One region of the Paraburkholderia sp. J10-1 genome, then DNA from elsewhere that is predicted to be linked to it. Evidence: riboswitches for the same ligand, from Rfam matches in the RefSeq annotation. Region 1 holds a riboswitch; the other holds the start of a gene.
The links. A riboswitch is a leader RNA that binds a small molecule or an ion and turns the genes downstream of it on or off. The one in region 1 is predicted to bind thiamine pyrophosphate.

Region 1 (7,415 bases):
AATGCTTGCCTTGATGCTTATTTGCCAACCTGATTGCCGATCAAGCCGCCGACTGCCGCGCCGCCCACGGTGGAGAGCGCATTGCCGCCAATCGCAGCGCCGGCCACGCCGCCCACACCCGCGCCGATGACCGTATCGCGGTCGCGTCTCGACATGTTGTCGCATGCAGTCAGGCTGCCCAGCACAGCGACGAGTGTCGTTACCGTGAGCAGCATGCCTGCGCGTTTGAGTGTTTTCATGGGTCGACTCCCTACGCATAGTGCGTTTGAGTGTGAGGTGCGACATGCGCTTTGCGCGCACGCCGCGCCTTCAATACCCTCATCCTAGGCAGCCAACCCGTATCCGGGTGTGTGCGCTTGTCAGAGAGTTGTGGGAGTCGTTAGAAAATGTATCGGCGGGCCGCAAGGGCCCGCCTGGGACACGGTGAGCTTACTGGCGCTGATAAATCTCGGCGCCTTGCTTGATGAACTCGACCGCCTTCACTTCCATGCCTTTTTTCAGGGCTTCGTCGTCGCTCACGCCTTGCTTCGCGGCGAAGTCGCGCACGTCCTGGGTGATCTTCATCGAGCAGAAGTGCGGGCCGCACATCGAGCAGAAATGCGCCACCTTGGCCGAGTCCTTCGGCAGCGTTTCGTCGTGGAACTCGCGCGCCTTGTCCGGATCGAGACCGAGGTTGAACTGGTCTTCCCAGCGGAACTCGAAGCGCGCCTTCGACAGCGCGTTGTCGCGCACCTGCGCGCCCGGATGACCCTTCGCAAGATCGGCCGCATGCGCCGCGAGCTTGTACGTGATGATGCCTTCCTTCACGTCGTCCTTGTTCGGCAAGCCCAGGTGTTCCTTCGGCGTGACATAGCAGAGCATGGCCGTGCCGAACCAGCCGATCATCGCAGCGCCGATGCCCGAAGTGATGTGGTCGTAGCCCGGCGCGATGTCGGTGGTGAGCGGCCCGAGCGTGTAGAAGGGCGCTTCCTTGCACCAGTCGAGCTGAAGATCCATGTTCTCCTTGATGAGTTGCATCGGCACGTGGCCCGGGCCTTCGATCATCACCTGCACGTCGTGCTTCCACGCGATCTGCGTGAGTTCGCCGAGCGTCTTCAGTTCGCCGAGTTGCGCTTCGTCGTTGGCGTCGTAGATCGAGCCGGGGCGCAGGCCGTCGCCGAGCGAGAAGCTCACGTCGTATTCCTTCATGATTTCGCAGATCTCTTCGAAATGCTCATAAATGAAGGACTCCTTGTGATGCGCGAGGCACCACTTGGCCATGATCGAGCCGCCGCGCGAGACGATACCCGTCATGCGGTTCGCGGTGAGCGGCACGTATTGCAGGCGCACGCCCGCGTGGATCGTGAAGTAGTCCACGCCTTGCTCGGCCTGTTCAATGAGCGTGTCGCGGAACATCTCCCACGTGAGGTCTTCGGCCTTGCCGTTGACCTTTTCGAGCGCCTGGTAAATCGGCACCGTGCCGATCGGCACCGGCGAGTTGCGGATGATCCACTCGCGCGTTTCGTGAATGTGCTTGCCGGTCGAAAGATCCATGACCGTGTCGCCGCCCCAGCGGATCGCCCACGTCATCTTGTCGACTTCCTCGCCAATCGACGACGTGACCGCCGAATTGCCGATGTTCGCGTTGATCTTCACGAGGAAGTTGCGGCCGATGATCATCGGCTCGCTTTCCGGGTGGTTGATGTTCGCCGGGATGATCGCGCGGCCGCGAGCGATTTCCTCGCGCACGAACTCGGGCGTGATCGCCTGAAGGGCATTCGCGCCGAAAGCCGCTGCGCCGAACGCCTGGCCCGGATGCTGGCGACCCATCATCGCGGCGAGCTTCGCACCGTTCGGGCCGCTGGCCTTGAGGCTTTCCAGATACTCGGCGCGGCGCTGGTTCTCGCGAATCGCGATGTACTCCATTTCCGGCGTGATGATGCCTTGACGCGCGTAGTGCATCTGCGTGACGTTCTTGCCAGCCTTCGCGCGGCGCGGCGTGCGATGCAGGCCTGGGAAACGCAACTCGGCCGTTGCGGGGTCGGCGGCGCGCTCGCGGCCGTATTCGGAGGAGAGGCCCGGCAGCGCTTCGGTGTCGCCGCGCTTTTCGATCCAGCTCTGGCGCAGCGCGGGCAGGCCCGCACGAATGTCGATCTTCGCTTCCGGATCGGTGTACGGACCCGAGGTGTCGTAGACGTAGATCGGCGGGTTCTTCTCGCCGCCGAAGCCCGTGGGCGTATCCGCCTGCGTGATTTCGCGCATCGGCACGCGGATATCGGGCTGCGAGCCGGTCACGTAGATCTTGCGGGAATTGGGCAGCGGCGCGATCGCGGCTTCGTCGACGTGCGCGTTGGCGGAAATGAACTTCGGATTCGCGTTCATGCGTCTCTCTCTCCATGCAATGCAAAGTGGGAACAGCGGCTTAGCAGGAGACGAGACGGAACGTGGACGGACTTCGCTGTGATGGATGAGGCGTTGAGCGATGTTGCGAAGTCCGGACGCTTCCCTGCGCTGGCATTATCCAGATCAGGTTCAAAGGGTATTTCTCACCCGCGAAATACGCAGCACGACTTTCGTTCGATGCGGCGCATAACGCAGGACCCCCGCGTAAGCAAGGCCAAACGATACACCGCGCTGCGACGATCTGGCAAGTGCCTTTGCGCGCGAGATGTGTCACGCGCGCGGAACTTACAACGTGAAATCCTTCGAGGCTTCGGGCTGAAACAGGATGCGTTCGATCTTCAGTGTTTCGACCGCGCCGCCCGGCGTCGTGAAGCGCACGGCGTTGCCCCGTTTGGCGCCGAGCAGCGCGAGTCCCGCTGGCGAGAACACGTTCAGCCGCCCGGCGTCGACGTTCGCCTCATGGGGATAGACGACGGTGTACGTGAGGGCTTCGCCGTTGCGCTCGTCCACGAGCGTCACCTGCGAGTTCATCGTCACGACATTGGCGGCGACGTCGCGCGGCTCCACGATTACGGCGTGTTCGAGCAGTTCGTCGAGCATGGTTTGACGGGCCGGTGCGGCGCCGGGTTCAGCGGCGCATTTCTCGAGGCGGGCGACGTCGAGTTCGGTGAGGTAGCGGATTTTTTTCGACATGACGGTTCTCCTTGCGATCCAGATGAAAGTCGAGGGACGGGCGAGGGCTGGCGGGCGAAATGGCGCGCGGGCCGCAGCGGGGCGCAACGGATCGGCCCGGAGCCCGACCGAACGGCTCCGATGGCTTGGGGAGGCAGGTTCAGTGCGGACGCCGGGCGGCGGTAAGCGGGGCGGACAGGGGAGGCAGGGCGCGCGCTCGGGTGGACAGCGGCCGCGCCGCCGTTCGCTCGCGGCCGGCTCGCGCACGCGCCCGCGCGCTGCGCAAACTGCGCGGCGGCAAGACGGGGACGGGACGCGAAACAAGCGAAAACATGGCGAACGGCGTGTTAGAAATGAAGTAAATGAAAGTTAAACGAAAGATTCGACCATGCTAGCACGATCTCACAAACCTGGCGCGACGCTGTCGCAGCACCGCGATAGGGTGCGCGATCGGCCATTCCGGCTCGCGCTTCGCACTGTGACGCGAACACAACGACACACCGCGCATAAAGCATCCTGAAAGCATCCGCGACGACCGGCGTTGTTGCATAATGCGGTTCGCCCGTCCCGGGTGTCCTTCGCACTCCGTCCTTTTTCGCGTTCTTGCGCATCTGCACCATGCCGTCGAGCTTCACCCGTCCCGCCGCCTTGCCGCCGGGGCGCCCGCGGTTCTGCCCTTCACGTGCCGCGGCAAAATGACGATGCCTCCCCGTTTGCCTTCACGCGTGAACCCCCAATCTTTCATGTCAACGGTCCTTCAGGCCGCCGCCGCGCTATGGCGTTTCGTGCGCGGCGTGCGGTTGCCGCAGTCGCGCGCCGGGCGCGTCGCGCTCTCGCTCGCGGTTGTCTACTTCGTCTGGGGCTCGACGTATCTCGGCGTGAAGGTTGCGCTCGAATCGTTCCCGCCGCTGCTTCTCTCCGGCTTGCGCAATCTGCTTGCCGGGATCGGGTTGTTCGTCTTTGCCATGCGCCGGCGACCCGTCATGCCGACCCTCCTCGAAGTGCGCAACGCGGGCGTGGTGGGCACGCTGCTCGTGGGCCTGTCGAGCGGCATGCTCGCTTACGGCATGCGGACCGTGGGCACTGGCACGGCGGCCGTGATGGTCGCCACAGTGCCGCTCTTCGCGACCGTGATCTCGGCGGTGACCGGGCGGCGCGTGGCGAAGGCCGAATGGGCTGCGGTCGCGCTCGGTCTCGTCGGCATTGCGATCCTGAGTCATGGCGGCGGTGCTGCGGGTTCGGCGGGCGGCAGCCTCGCGATTCTGTGTGGCGCGCTCTTCTGGGCGATCGGCGCACATCTGGCGGGCAAGCTCAGGTTGCCTACCGATCTGTTCATCGCGACGGCGCTGCAAATCGGCCTCGGCGGCGCCATTTCGACCTCGGTCGCGTGGATCAGCGGCGAACGCATGGGCGAGTTGCACGTTCTGCCGCTCGTGGCGTTCTTCTACCTGATGTTCATCGGCACGATGGCGGCCTACGTCGCCTATGGCTATCTGATCCGCAATACCAGCCCGCTCGTTGCGAGCAGTTGCATGTACGTGAATCCCGTTGTTGCCGTCGCGCTCGGCGCGCTGCTGCTCGGCGAGCCGGTCACGAGTGGCACCGTCGTCGCGACCGTGCTGATTCTCGGTAGCGTGGGTTTGTCGTTCCTCTTCGACGACCGTCGCCGGACCTCCTGAGTTCGTCCTGTCCCGGTGACGCGCCTCGCGTCATTGCGCCACATTGGTGTGCGCGGCCGCCCCGCATGTGTGGTGCGGAGCGGCCGCATCTTCGTCGCTGACCAATCGATGCCAGACGCGATTACTTGGCCTTTTCCGCGGAGTTCGTGAGGGCGTGGCCGCCCGCGGAAACGTCCTCGCCGGCACCCGCCATCGTGTTGCAGGCCGAAAGCGCTGCCAGCGAAGCGGTAACGAGAAAGAGGGCAATCAGGCGTTTCATGAGGAAGTCCTCCACGGTGTCAAAGGTGGCCACTGTCCAGCACGTCGCGTGCCCGGTCATTTGTGCCTCCCTATGTGTCCGCCATCAGGTCCGCTGCTTGCGCTAGCACCGATGCAGGCGCGACATAGCGCAGCACATCCGCCCACAAGGAGGACTACGCCATGCTTCACTACGCCATCGTGTTTTTCATCATCGCGATCATTGCCGCTGTGTTCGGCTTCACCGGCATCGCCGCGGGCGCGGCCGAAATCGCCAAGATCCTGTTCTACATCTTCCTCGTGGTCTTCGTGGTCACGCTATTGCTAGGCGTGATGCACGGATGACGCACGCAATGCCAAACCGCTGCGCACCACCCCGTTCATGCATGCCATGTTTGAAGGAGAGTCAGATGTCGAAGACACACGCTTCGTTCGAGTTCGATCTCAAACGCGTGCGCGATGAAGCGCGCCGCAATCTCGACCAGGGATCGGTCACGCCGGATTACCCGGCAAATCGCCAGACCGTGCTCAAGCTGCTCAACGATTCGCTCGCCACGGAACTCGTGTGCGTGCTGCGCTACAAGCGGCACCATTTCATGGCGAAGGGCATCGAGTCCGAGTCGGTGGCGGCCGAATTTCTTCAGCACGCGAACGAGGAGCAGCAGCACGCCGACATGCTCGCAGCGCGCATCGTGCAACTCGGCGGCGAGCCCGACTTTTCGCCGTCGACGCTAGTCGAGCGCTCGCACTCGGAATACAAGGAAGGGGCCGGCCTGAAGGACATGATTCGCGAGAATCTGATCGCGGAGCGCATCGCGATCGAAAGCTATCGCGCGATCATCAACTATCTCGGCCACGACGACACGACCACGCGGCGCATCTTCGAGCAAATCCTCGCGACAGAGGAGGAACACGCCGACGATATGACTGACCTGCTGTACGCGCACAAATAGCGCGCAGACTCGCCCTCAGGAAGAAGCCTCTGCGCCCGTGCCCACGCGCGGGCGCGTTGCATGGTGAATCCAGCCCGCGAGCGCCGTGAACGCAATGCCGGCCACGCACACGCCGATCCAGCCGAACGCATGCCAGGCCGTCACGCCGACGGCGGAGCCGGTTGCGCCGCCAATGAAGTAGCAGACCATGAACACCGTATTCACGCGGCTGCGCGCCTCGGGGCGCAGCGCGTAGATGCGCGACTGATTCGAGATCTGCGCGGCCTGCACGCCGACGTCGAGCACGATCACGCCGATCACGAGGCCGATCAGGCTCTTGCCCGAGAACGCGAAGATAACGAACGCGAGCGCCATCAGTACGATCGACATCGTGATGACCGCGCGCGGCCCGCGCTTGTCGGCCGAGCGGCCCGCCATGGGCGCGGCCAGCGCGCCCGCCGCGCCGACGATGCCGAAAAGCCCCGCCACCTGCGGCCCGAGATGGAACGGCTCGCCCGCAAGCAGCAGCGTGAGCACGGGCCAGAAGAGGCTGAACGCGGCGAAGAGGCAAGCACCCGTTGCCGACGCTTCGCGCAGGCCCGGCAGCTCCAGCACCAGATGCCACATCGAGCCGAGCAGCTTGCCGTAGCCGAGTTGCGAAGTGGGCTGGCTCTTTGGCAGTTTTTTCACGATCACGACCGCAAGCACGAGCAGCGCGACGATCGACGCCCCGAACACCGCACGCCAGCCAAAGTACTGTCCGACGAACCCGGCCGCCGTACGTGCGAGCAGAATGCCGAGCAAGAGCCCGCTCATCACGGTGCCGACCGCGTGGCCACGCGCCTCGGGCGGCGCGAGTTCGGCGGAAAACGGCACGGCCTGCTGCGCGATGGTGGCGAGGATGCCGATCGCGAGGCTCGCGCCGACCAGAACGGCAAGCGACGGCGCGGTGGCCGCGACGAGCAGGGCGACGCACAAGCCGGCCGTTTGCAGCAGGATGATGCGGCGGCGGTCGTAGCGGTCGCCGAGCGGCGCGAGCAGCAGCATGCCGGCCGCGTAGCCGAGCTGGGTGCCCGCCGGCACGGCGCCGATCCACGCTGCGCCGGCCGGGAAGCTCTGGCGGAAGTCGTCGAGCAGCGGCTGGTTGAAGTAGATGTTCGCGACCGTGACGCCCGCGATGGTCGCGAGCAGGAGCAGCAGGCCGCGCAGCGACTGGCTTTCGCCAGCGGTTGCGGAATCAGGTGTGGACATGAGCGTAATGCGGGTGGCGCCCGGTCAGACGGAAGACAGGCTTCGAGCGTGCCGATCATACCGGAGCGCGCGCAATCGCGCTGACGGCGCGGGAGCGTGCCGCCAGGCGTGCGTCTAGCTGCGCATTCAGCCGATCAGCTCGCCCGAGGGCTCGTAGAACGGATACGGGCCGTCGAACGTCTCGACGTACTCGTGGTGCGTCACGATCCCGCCGTTCGGGTCGTAACGATGCAGCGCAAAGGCGGGCGGCTCGAGCGTGAAG
Region 2 (7,415 bases), on a different contig from region 1:
GGCGATGAGTTCGGCGACATCGGCGGGGTCGGCCACGCGGCCGAGCGGCGTTTCCTGCGCCGCGCGCTCCCACACCGGCGCGTTCTCTGGCGTGGGGCCTTTGTCCTTGCGCGTATAGCCGGGCGCGACGCAGTTCACGGTCACACCGTGCGGCGCCAGCTCCGCGGCGGCGGTTTTCGCCAGCGACTCGAGCGCGGCCTTCGCTGCGGCAGTCGCGGCGAACGGCGCGCCGGCGCGGTAGCGGTGCGCGACGAACGAACTGAGCGCGACCACGCGGGCGCGCGCCGAGCGTTCCAGCGCCGGCTGCGCGCGTTGCACGAGCGCAGCGAACGCGGCGGGCATGGCCGCGAACGCGCCTTCGAGCGATGCGGCGTCGAGCGCGGCGAGCGTCTGGCGCTGTGCATGCCCGGCGTTGGCCACGATCTGGTCGAGCGCGCCGAAGTGCGCAAGCGTGGCATCAACGAGTGCCGCTGCGTTGCCGCGCTCCGCGAGATCGCCGCAGGTTGTGGCGCAGATCGCGCCCCGTTGCTCACAAACCGCCATGACGGTCATGAGACGGGCACGCGACGCCTCGTCCGCGCCGCGCGCATGCAGCATCAACGAAACATCTGGCGCTGCGATGCGACGCGCGAGCGCCGCACCGATACCCGAGCCCGCGCCCGTGATCAGGACGACGCGCGCCGCGCTCGCGCTCACGCGGCAACCCGCTCTTCAGGCATACGCTCGATCTCGAGCGTTTCGTGGTGGTACGCCGCAAGCGACTCGCGGTGCGCGACGCTCACGATCGCCGCCTTCGGCAGGCGCTCCACGAACAGCTTGTAGAGACGGCTTTCGTTGTCGGGGTCGAGCGCGCTCGTTGCTTCGTCGAGGAACAGATAGTCGGGTTTGTGCAGCAGCACGCGCGCGCCCGCAAGGCGTTGCTGCTCGCCCGGCGAGAGCACGCGCGACCAGTGCGCCGATTCGCCGAGACGATCCGCATATTCTTCGAGGCGGCAGGCGCGCAGCGCGTCGCGGCAGTCCTCGTCGCTATAGTCGTCGGCGGGCGAGGGGTAGGTGAGCGCCGCCTTGAGCGTGCCGATGGGCAGATAGCTCTGCTGCGGGATGAACATCATGCGTGCATCGACAGGCGCGTCGATCGAGCCTTCGCCGAACGGCCAGAGGCCCGCGAGCGCGCGCATGAGCGTGCTCTTGCCTGCGCCCGAGGGGCCGCGCACGAGCCAGCGCGAACCCGGCTTGATGGCGATGTCGCGCACTTCGGAAAGCGGCATGCCGTTGGGCAGCGCGAGCTTGAGGTGCTCGGTGGCGAGTTCGTTGCTGTCGATGAAGTGCAGGTTGATGCCGCCGTGCTCGGTGGCGGGCGAGACCGATTCCTTCAGTCGCGGCGAGTGCACCACACGCACGAATTCGCGCAGACGATTCACGGTGGCGCGCCATTCGACCAGCGTGGAGTAACTGTTGATGAACCACGAGAACGAATCGCTCACGGTGCCGAACGCCTGCGAAATCTGCATGAGCACGCCGAACGTGAAGGCGCCCGCGAAGTAGCGAGGCGCGGCCACGACGAGCGGGAAGATGATGGCGATCTGGCCGTAGAAGCTCAGCACGAAGGTGAGGCGCTTCGTGTACTTCATCACGCGCCACCAGTTGTCGCGGATGTGCAGGAAGAGGCCTTGCGCGTTGCCGCGCTCGGTGTCCATGCCGTCGTAGAGCGCGATCTGCTCGGCGTTCTCGCGCAGGCGGATCAGGCCGAAGCGGAAGTCCGCCTCCACCTTTTGTTGCTGGTAGTTGATCGACACGAGCGGGTGGCCGACCTTCTGGATCACGACCGAGCCGAACACGGCGTAGAGCGCGGCGGCCCAGACCATGTAGCCCGGAATCGCGAGCGGCGTGCCGCCCAGCGTGATCGTGAGCGCACCCGCGAGCGTCCACAGGATCGTGATGAACGAGATCAACGTGACGACCGTGGAGAGCAGGTCGAGCGTGAGCGAAAGCGTGGTCGTGGCGAACGACTGGAGGTCGTCGCTGATCCGCTGGTCGGGGTTATCGGCGAGGCGGTCGCGCTCGATTCGGTAGAACGCGCCCTTGCCGAGCCAATCGCTCAGAAAGCGCGTGGTGAGCCACTGGCGCCAGCGAAACCCGAGCATCTGGCGCAGATACCGGCCATACACCGCGAGGATGATGAAGCCGAACGCCAGTTCGGTGAAGGTCATCAACAGAGGCGGAAAGCGCTTGACGTCCTTGGCCTGCAACGCGTTGTAGAACTCCGCGCTCCAGCCGTTGAGCCGCACGTTGATCCACACGACGAGCAGGTTCATCACGATGATCGCGACGAGCAGCCCCCAGGCGATCCAGCGTTCCTCGGAGACCCAGTAGGGCTTGATCAGGCTCCACGCGGTGATCTTCTGGTGCTCGTTCTGATCGGGCGTGGCGCGGGCAGGTTGATTGGTCATGTGCATCCTGAAGGTGTGGCCGCCCGTTGGGGGCATGCGCTGCGTGCCGCATGGCGGCTGCGGTGCAGCGATTTTTGCAGCGATTCTGTCGCCGGGCGCTTAAGTGAGTCTTAATGGGCAAAAAGCGGAGACAAAAGCGCACGCCGGCGCCGCCGTAGCGTGGCGGTCATTGTCTCACCGCGCGGGCTCGTGAGGCGAAAGCGGCGGGCTCAGGCCATTGTGCCAGAGCAGGCGTCCCGCTCCGCCGAGGTTTGCGGGCCGCGCGCCTTTTGTGGTCTAATCGACCTTGACGAAACAGGGGTGCTTCACCGGTATGCGGGGCATGCCGTACTGAGGCTGAGAGAGACCCTTCGCACCCGATCCGGGTAATACCGGCGCGGGAAGTTTCCAGAAAGTCTTACCGGAGCGCCCAGCATTTGCAGGGGCGCCAGGATTCCCGCCGGGCTGCGCTTTGGGCGCACGGGTTCGTACGAATTCCTTATCGGGACGTACGGGCCGTCTGCGCCGCATAGCCTCCACGGTCGGCCTTGCCAGCCGGTTTCGTCCTTGGGTACGTCTGCTGCTGCCGTACGGAAAGGATACGATGACCGCCTATTCTCTTTGTTCCCCGATTTTTATCGCGTTCGCGCTGCGTGACGGAGCGTCGTCATGAGTCGCGCCCATCACCGTAGTGCGGGCAGCGTGCCCGACTTCGCCGTGCTCGGCGGCGGTTTGAGCGGCCGGCTCGTCGCATGGCGGCTCGCCGGCTCCGGCCATCGCGTCGCGCTCTACGAGCGTGGCGGCCCCGAAGGCGGCGAGGCCGCGGCCTGGGTCGCGGCGGCCATGCTCGCGCCGCTCGCGGAGGCCGCCGTTGCCGAATTGCTCATCACCGAGCTTGGTGTCGCGTCGCTCGAAACCTGGCCGCGCATCCTGGCCGAGTTGCCGGAGCCCGTGTTCTTCCAGCGCAATGGCACGCTCGTGGTCTGGCATACCGCCGATCGCACCGAAGCCCCGCTCTTCGAGCGCCGCGTGCGCGCCAACGCGCCGCGTTCGCTGGCCGACGCGAACTTCGTCGCGCTCGCCGGCGCGCAGCTCGACGCCGCCGAACCGGCGCTCGCCGGGCGCTTCGCGCGCGGCTGGCTGCTCGAAGGCGAGGGTCAGCTCGACAATCGCCAGGCGTTGGCCGCGCTGGCGGCGGGGCTGGCCGAGCGCGGCGTGCAAACGCACTGGCACACCACGGTCGACGAGGCTAATCCGCCGCCTGCGCGCGTGACGATCGACTGTCGCGGGCTAGGCGCCAAACCTGTGCTGCCGGGTTTGCGCGGCATTCGCGGCGAGGTCGCGCGCGTGCACGCGCCGGGCATCACGCTCACGCGCCCCGTGCGGCTCTTGCATCCGCGCTATCCGCTCTATATCGCGCCCAAGGAAAACGACGTCTTCGTGATCGGCGCGACCGAGATCGAAGGCGAGGACCGTTCGCCCGTGAGCGTGCGCTCGGCGCTCGAGCTGCTGAGCGCGGCGTTTGCGGTGCATCCGGCGTTCGGCGAGGCGCGCATCCTCGAGTTGAACACGCAGTGCCGCCCGACGCTGCCCGACCACCGCCCGGCTCTTATTTGGGACGGCAAGACCACGCTGCGCGTGAACGGTCTCTACCGTCACGGCTTCATGATCGCGCCGGAAGTCGCCGACGAAGCCGCGCGCATTGCCCAAGCGCTGCTCGATGCGCGCGTGAACGACGCCGAGTCCTTCGAGTCGCTGCGCCGCGCGTCGCGCTGGAGCGAGATGCTGCACGCGCAGGGCGCACACGAGCCGGCGTGACGCATCGCCAGAATCAAACCGTAGTCTGAGAACGTATTTGCCATGGACATTCATATCAACCAGAAGCCGATCACGCTGCCCGAGGGCGCGACGGTCGCCGATGCGCTCGCCGCATTTGGCGCGCGTCCGCCGTTCGCCGTCGCGCTGAATGGCGATTTCGTGGCGCGCGCCCAGCATGGCGCGCGCGCGCTCCAGGCGGGCGACCGCCTCGACGTCGTGAGCCCCGTGGCCGGCGGCTGAGCCTCGCTCGCCCAGGCCACCGGTCGCGCGCATCGCATGTATCGCGAGCGCTTTCACGACACCGCCCAAGGATTCCAACCCATGACCACCACTCCCACCGCCGACGCGCTCACGCTCTACGGCGAAACCTTCGCGAGCCGCGTGCTGCTTGGCACGTCGCGCTATCCGTCGCTGCAGTCGCTCGCCGATTCGATGGCGGCCGCGCGCCCCGGCATGATCACCGTTGCGCTGCGCCGCCAAATGAACGAGGGCACCGCCGAAGCGGGCTTTTTCGATCTGCTCAAGCGCCAAGGCGTGCCGCTCCTGCCGAACACGGCTGGCTGCCTCACCGTCAACGAGGCGGTCACGACCGCGCACATGGCGCGCGAAGTCTTCGAAACCGACTGGATCAAGCTCGAACTGATCGGCGACGACTACACGCTGCAGCCCGACCCGGTCGGCCTGATCGAGGCCGCGGCGCGCCTCGTGAAGGATGGCTTCAAGGTGCTGCCGTACTGCACCGAGGACCTCGTGATTGGCCGCCGTCTGCTCGACGCGGGCTGCGAAGCGCTCATGCCATGGGGCGCGCCGATCGGCACCGGCAAGGGCGTGATCAATCCGTACGGTCTGCGCGTGCTGCGCGAGCGCTTGCCCGATGTGCCGCTGATCGTCGATGCGGGCCTCGGCGTGCCGTCGCATGCCTGCCAGGTGATGGAGTGGGGCTTCGACGGCGTGCTGCTCAACACGGCCGTTTCGCAGGCCACGCACCCCGAGGCGATGGCGCGTGCGTTCGCGCTGGGCGTCGAAGCGGGGCGCGCCGCGTTTCTCGCCGGGCCGATGGCCGAGCGCGAGGCGGCGGTTGCGAGCACGCCCGTGGTCGGCATGCCTTTCTGGCACCAGGATGGAGACAAGCGATGACTGAAACGCTGCGACTGCAGGACCGCGAACTGTTCTGGCCGCCCGCCGACGAACTCACCGAAACGGCGGAGCGCATTCGCGCGCGCCTCGGCGACTGGCAGCCCACGCATGCGCCGTGGCGCATCTGTCTCACGCCGCCTGACGCGCCCAACGGCGGCGATCTCATCATCGTCACCGACGCGGCGCCGCACCTGACCCACATCGCGCGCTGGATGACCGACGGCGCGGGCGTGATCGAAGCCGCCGGCGAGAACCCGAAGGCCGCGCGCGCCACGCTGCATCTGGGTGGCGAGCGCTACGCGCTCGAAGGCGAGCTGGCGGAAGACTGGATCCCCGCGCTGGCGGCGTTCCTCGACTGCGGGTTCGACCCGCACGACGCGCTCGTGCTCGCGCTCGCCTGGCGCGACGGCGACGAAGAGCAGGCCGACGCCTGGCCCGTCGACATCAAGCGCTTTCCGCGCGTGCTGGGCCTGCCTGCCGCGCCCGCGCAGCCGTTCGCGCCGTGCCCCGCGAAGCTCGGCCTGTATCCGGTCTTGCCCACGGCCGACTGGGTCGAGCGCGTGCTCGACTACGGCGTGAAGACAGCGCAACTGCGCAGCAAGCAACCGAAATCCCCGGCGCTCACGAGCGAAATCGAGCGCTGCGTCGCGGCGGGCCGCAAGCACGACGCGCAGCTTTTCATCAACGATCACTGGCAGGAGGCCGTCGCGGCCGGCGCCTACGGCGTGCACCTCGGCCAGGAAGACCTGCGCGAAGCCGACCTCGGCGCGATCGCGGCGGCAGGCGTGCGTCTTGGCCTGTCGACGCACGGCTACTTCGAAATGCTCACGGCGCTCCATTTCCGTCCGAGCTACCTCGCGTGTGGCGCCGTCTTCGCCACCACGACCAAGGCGATGCCCACGGCGCCCCAAGGCCTCGCGCGTCTCGCCCGCTATGTGAAGCTGCTGGACGGCGTCGTGCCGATGGTGGCCATTGGCGGCATCGACGGCAATGTGCTGCCGGAAGTGCTCGCCACGGGCGCGGGCAGCGCGGCGGTGGTGCGCGCCGTGACCGAGGCGGTCGATCCGGCTGCCGCGGTTGCTGCATTGCGCAACGCGTTTACGCAATAATGGTCCGCCCTGGCTTGGAGGCTGCGCCGCGTGCGCACCCTCCGGCCAGGGGGCCGCAACCCGCAGTGGCGGGTGGCGCGGCTTACATCAACGGATCAGGGTGCGTCACGGCAGGTTTTACACGATGGCCCTATAATCCCGCCTTCGTGTAAATGGACAGTCAGCCACGTGCCCTCAACCTCTGAGACCCTACTGGAACTGCGCGACGTCGACTTCGGCTACGGCGATCGGCTCGTCCTGTCCGGCCTGAACATGCGCTTCCCGCGCGGTCAGGTGGTGGCAGTCATGGGCGGTTCCGGTGGCGGAAAAACGACAGTGCTGCGCTTGATCGGCGGCCTCGTTCGCGCCCAGCGCGGCCAGGTGCTGTTCGGCGGGCAGGACGTCGGCGCGCAATCGCGCGACGGCCTCTACGCCCTGCGCCGCAAGATGGGCATGCTCTTCCAGTTCGGCGCGCTCTTCACCGACATGTCGGTATTCGAGAACGTGGCTTTCGCGCTGCGCGAGCACACCGATCTTCCCGAAGAGCTGATCCGCGACCTCGTGCTCATGAAGCTCAACGCCGTCGGCCTGCGCGGCGCGCGCGACCTCGCGCCGTCGGAAATCTCGGGTGGCATGGCGCGCCGCGTCGCGCTCGCCCGCGCCATCGCGCTCGACCCCGAACTCATGATGTACGACGAGCCGTTCGCGGGTCTCGACCCGATTTCGCTCGGCATCACCGCGAACCTCATCCGCACGCTCAACGACGCGCTCGGCGCGACCTCGATCCTCGTCACGCACGACGTGCCCGAGTCGTTCGCGATCGCCGACTACGTGTATTTCATGGCGAACGGCCGGGTGCAGGCGCAGGGCACGCCCGACGAGCTGCGCGCCTCGACCGATCCGATCGTGCGCCAGTTCATCGACGGCGCGCCGGACGGCCCGT

Region 2: it holds a riboswitch for thiamine pyrophosphate, as region 1 does, so the genes downstream of both, U5A65_RS35490 (FAD-dependent oxidoreductase) here and thiC (phosphomethylpyrimidine synthase ThiC) in region 1, are expected to answer to the same signal.

The regions. Positions count from the first base shown of each region.
Region 1 covers NZ_CAJMYW010000005.1:114,631-122,045, forward strand. Annotated here, with positions in the region: gene U5A65_RS17945 (glycine zipper 2TM domain-containing protein) at 18-239, opposite strand; gene thiC (phosphomethylpyrimidine synthase ThiC) at 430-2,361, opposite strand; TPP riboswitch at 2,465-2,594, opposite strand; gene U5A65_RS17955 (GreA/GreB family elongation factor) at 2,668-3,075, opposite strand; gene U5A65_RS17960 (hypothetical protein) at 3,402-3,689, opposite strand; gene U5A65_RS17965 (EamA family transporter) at 3,798-4,733, shown strand; gene U5A65_RS17970 (entericidin A/B family lipoprotein) at 4,855-4,992, opposite strand; gene U5A65_RS17975 (DUF1328 family protein) at 5,154-5,315, shown strand; gene U5A65_RS17980 (ferritin-like domain-containing protein) at 5,381-5,923, shown strand; gene U5A65_RS17985 (MFS transporter) at 5,939-7,153, opposite strand; gene U5A65_RS17990 (phosphodiesterase) at 7,280-7,415, opposite strand, start outside.
Region 2 covers NZ_CAJMYW010000020.1:73,948-81,362, reverse strand. Annotated here, with positions in the region: gene U5A65_RS35500 (SDR family NAD(P)-dependent oxidoreductase) at 1-696, opposite strand, end outside; gene U5A65_RS35495 (ABC transporter ATP-binding protein/permease) at 693-2,450, opposite strand; TPP riboswitch at 2,737-2,850, shown strand; gene U5A65_RS35490 (FAD-dependent oxidoreductase) at 3,099-4,247, shown strand; gene thiS (sulfur carrier protein ThiS) at 4,290-4,487, shown strand; gene U5A65_RS35480 (thiazole synthase) at 4,569-5,384, shown strand; gene thiE (thiamine phosphate synthase) at 5,381-6,493, shown strand; gene U5A65_RS35470 (ABC transporter ATP-binding protein) at 6,662-7,415, shown strand, end outside.